One region of the Sedimenticola selenatireducens genome, then DNA from elsewhere that is predicted to be linked to it. Evidence: predicted binding sites of a transcription regulator. Region 1 holds the regulator's gene; the other holds the start of a gene.
What was found. Region 1 encodes LexA, which represses DNA repair genes until DNA is damaged. Its sites were predicted from a motif close to TACTGTNNATATNNACAGTA; they were not measured.

Region 1 (2,202 bases):
AGTATCACGGTATCGTCCATGTTGACCCCCCTTCTGCGGCCCTTAGCCTGATAAACAGACTTAACGGTGAGATATTCAAAACCAAAAAAGTTGAAGTCAGGAAATTCTTCCGGCGGTCAACGAAACGGGACAGAAGACGAACTTCGCTCGAACAGATCTCCCGTGACATCAGTGAAAAACGCAAACAGGATCGCCGGAGATCAGGCATACAGATAGATTACCTCCATGCCGGGATTACCACTGATAAAAAACGCCCCGCCGGTCGATTAAAAGTGGCGTCCCATCATTAGCATACTATCGAACAGGTCCCCCCTGATCTCTCTTAATGTTGCCTCCCCCATCAATCGAGTGGATTCTAATTTAAAGCGCCACACAGGCTCATGATGGGGGACACAACACGGTAGTTCCACACCATTACAGATTAATTAATCAACTGACCCACTAAATTCGGGACACCTGTTTCCCATTTGTTCTCTTTTGGCTATAATAGAACAACAATAGAACAGGGAGCCTTGTATGATTGATCATCTGACACGCAGACAGCAGGAAATATATGACTACCTGCAAGCTAATCTGGATAAGTTTCCCCATCCCCCAACGCTGGACGAACTATGCAATGCGCTTGGACTCAGTTCCAAAGGTTCGTTGCATAAACAGATCCAGGCACTGATTGATGCCGGATTGATTGAACCCATGAATAATCGCCGGCGGGGTATACGACTTAGCGGCCAGAGTCAGGATGAAGCCCAGGGACTGCCCTTCCTCGGCTATATTGCTGCAGGCCACCCCATTGAAGCGGTTGAACAGCAAGAAACGATCGAGGTGCCGGACTATTTACATACCAATCGGCCCTGTTATGTCCTTCAGGTCAAGGGTGACTCCATGATTGAAGAGGGTATTCTGGATGGTGATCAGATCATCATTGAACAGCGTGATCATGCGCGTAACGGAGAAATTGTCGTTGCCCTGGTTGATGGAAGCGATGCGACTCTCAAACGTATAGAGCAAAAACCGGATCGCGTAATCCTGCACCCTGCCAATGCAAGCCTGTCACCAATGACCTATGCACCGGACCAAGTGCAGATACAAGGCATCCTGGTTGGTCAAATGAGGCGGTATCACTAAAACAGCCGCTATTTCCTGTCATCCAGATACAGGCCATTCCGCTCCATAATCAAAGGTGATCTCTTCATCAGGCCTGATTGTCACTCTGGCATATAGATCAAATCCGTCAAATTCAGCATTGCCCGGTATTTTGTGGTTAAGATAGCGCAGAAGATTTTTACCACTGCGCCCGATTGCATTCTCATCATCATCCGGCTCATAGACCCAAAGCACATAGGTACCATTTCGCCGGGCGACCGGGCCGTGATAAGTACCTATATACTCGCCCTTTGACAACTCCTGCCTGGCAAAAACACCTTTACCATGAATCTTTGATGGGGCGACATAAATCAGCCCCCTAAGCTCACTGTTTCTTAGACGTAGCGGTAATGGCACACACTTTCCCCCGTCAATTTACCAGTACAGATATTCTGGCCGATAGACCGAACATGTCACAGGGGTGTACTCTGCATTGCAACATGCTGTGTGCGCCCGTCTACGGTCCCCCAACCGACAAGGTGCCGATTCAGGGATACATCCGCAATCCTGCTGAAAAGTTCACTCATGGAGCGGATCTCCCACTGCCCCCCTTTCCACATCACCAGCAGTCGCTCAAAAACCTTGAGAAGACTCCCGCCCTCTCTCTCCGCGGACAAACTGAATACCTCGCCATTGGGCATAATTCGCTGACAAGCCGCATAAAGATACTGATGCAAGTTCTCATGGTTAACCTCTTCCTGAGTTAGCAGCTCATCCAGCGTCGGAAGGGTTGTAGGTATCTGGGGACAGCTCGAACGAACCCCTTGTGATTCAGGTAGAAAAATATGATGCCCACGCACATCGGACGCAAAATCAAACCCAAGCGCTTCCTCTTCACTCAACACATAAGGATTGATCTGCCATCCCATTGCAGCAAAACAGCGAGGCGCTCTGCCAAACAGCTTGTTAAATGCATCACAGGCGAGCAGCATTTCACTATGGGTCCAATCGGCAGTCTGAAAAGCTACATCACGCTTCCAATCGGATGCGGTAAAGGAAGAAATACCGATATCATGACCGGCATCTGCCACCGCCCGGAGATTGTCTCGACACCGCTTA
Region 2 (2,202 bases), on a different contig from region 1:
ACGGGTATCGGCATCCTTCAACACGGCCCGTGCCGTGGTCAGAATTGCCATCATGGTGGTGGGTGAGACCAGCCAGACCCGTCGCCGGCAAGCCGCATCGACCAGATCGGGGTAGTGCGCATGGATCTCGGCAAAGACCGCCTCGGCGGGGATGAACATGACCGCCCCATCGGAGGTCTCTCCCGGGAGAATATACTTGTCGGCAATGTCATCGATATGCTTGCGAATATCCTGGCGGAACTGGCTGGTGGCGCGACTACGCTCCTGCTCTGGTGCGTCGCTATCGGTCATTCGCCGATAGCTCTCCAGGGGAAATTTCGCATCGATGCCGATTTTTCCAGTCGGCTCCGGCAGAAACAGCATGCAGTCCACACGCGTCTGATTGCCGAGAGTGTATTGCAGGGCGTAGCTGTTTTCCGGCATCAGGTTGGCGACCAGCGCACTCAACTGCACTTCACCGAAAGCCCCGCGCGAACGCTTGTCGGCGAGTACCTCCTGCAGACTGACTACGTTGGAGGAGAGTTCGGTAATCCGTTTCTGCGCCTCGTCAATCCGCGAGAGATGCTGTAACACCCGACTGAAGGTCTCATTACTCTTCTCGAACCCCTCATGGAGTCGCTTCTCCACCAGGCCGCCGATCTCTTTCAGCCGCTGATCCGTGCTTTCGGTCAACATCAAGACTTGTTTGCCCAGTGCATCCGTAGTGCGTGAAAGCCCCTCCATCAACTGGCGCCCAACCCCTTCAAGCCCCTGAGCCAACCCCTCCTGCTGGGCGATCCGGCCCTCCGCAAGGGTCTGGGTGACACGCTGCTGCAGCTGTTCGAAACGCTCGGTCAGGTTGATCTTCAGTTGGCCGCTGTCCTGTAGAAGCGCCTGTTGCAGTTCCCCCAGCCGCCGCTCAAGTATCTGATGGGAGTGGGCCGTCTGCCGCTGTAGCTGCTGCTGCAGTCGGTGGGCAACCTCCCGTTGCCGGTCGCGATCATCCTGCAGCAGTTGGCCCAGTTGCCGGCCCTGCTCCCGCACCAGCGCTTCCAGACGCTCGGCATCGGATTGCGTCTGCAGACTCTGCTCGGAAAACCGACCGGACAGTGCCGATTGCCGCCGCCAGAGGCCCCACGCCAGCAGCAGGAGCAACAGCGCCACCGTCAGCAGGATGACATCACGGTAAATTACCAGCTGTTGTAACAATGGACTCATGATGGGTTACCCTTATACCTCCGCCGCCAGATGGCCCGACTGTCGGTTATTTTTTAAATAGTTACAGCATGTTAACTGAATAGATCCGTTGATTCCCAGAGCTTAAACCGTGACGGGCTCATCCGGTGAGCCTTTGCCCGCAGGCGGATTTACCGCCGACCGCTTGCATCCGTCGCAGACAACCGTAAACTTGCGCAGATTCTGTACCGCCAAACCGATCAACCAGATGCGTATACACCTGAAAACCCTGGGCTGCCGCCTCAACGAAGCCGAACTGGAGACCTGGTCCCGCGATTTCGAAAGCCGTGGCCACCAGATCACCCCGAGGCTGGCCGACGCCGATCTGGTGGTGGTCAATACCTGTGCGGTCACGGGCGAGGCGGTGCGCAAATCACGCAAGTTGCTAAATCGCGCCCAACGTCATAATCCACGCTCCAAGTTGGTGGTCAGCGGCTGTTACGCGACCCTGAACCCGAACGAAAATGTCCGCTCCCTTGGAGTCGACCTGGTGGTGGACAACCGGGACAAGGAGCGCCTGGTGGAGATCGCCACCCGGGAACTGGATCTCCACGCCATGCCGGAACAGGCCACCGCACCGGGCGAATCCAGCCTGCTCAGTCACGGACGACAGCGCGCCTTTATCAAGATCCAGGATGGCTGCCGCTACCAATGCACCTTCTGCATTGTCACCGTGGCACGGGGGGAAGAGCGCTCAAGACCCATCGACCAGGTGGTGGCCGAGATCAACGACCGGGTACAACAGGGGTTTCATGAAGTTGTTCTTACGGGCGTACACATCGGCGGCTACGGCAGTGATACCGGCAGCGATCTCTATCAGCTGATCCGGGCCGTGCTTGAGCGGACCACCATCCAACGCCTGCGACTGGGGGCGGTGGAACCCTGGGATCTGCCGGAAAACTTCTGGGACCTGTTCGAGAATCCCCGCCTGATGCCCCATCTCCATCTGCCGATCCAGAGCGGCGCGGATTCGGTATTGAAGCGTAT

Region 2: the regulator LexA is predicted to act here: its motif matches at 1,247-1,266, upstream of ACHZBF_RS12720 (DNA recombination protein RmuC).

Annotation. Positions count from the first base shown of each region.
Region 1 covers NZ_CAXXYC010000003.1:1,169,468-1,171,669, forward strand. Annotated here, with positions in the region: gene ACHZBF_RS09080 (RNA recognition motif domain-containing protein) at 1-290, shown strand, start outside; gene lexA (transcriptional repressor LexA) at 520-1,125, shown strand; gene ACHZBF_RS09090 (SET domain-containing protein) at 1,144-1,500, opposite strand; gene ACHZBF_RS09095 (polysaccharide deacetylase family protein) at 1,557-2,202, opposite strand, start outside.
Region 2 covers NZ_CAXXYC010000004.1:346,192-348,393, forward strand. Annotated here, with positions in the region: gene ACHZBF_RS12720 (DNA recombination protein RmuC) at 1-1,197, opposite strand, end outside; gene mtaB (tRNA (N(6)-L-threonylcarbamoyladenosine(37)-C(2))-methylthiotransferase MtaB) at 1,388-2,202, shown strand, end outside.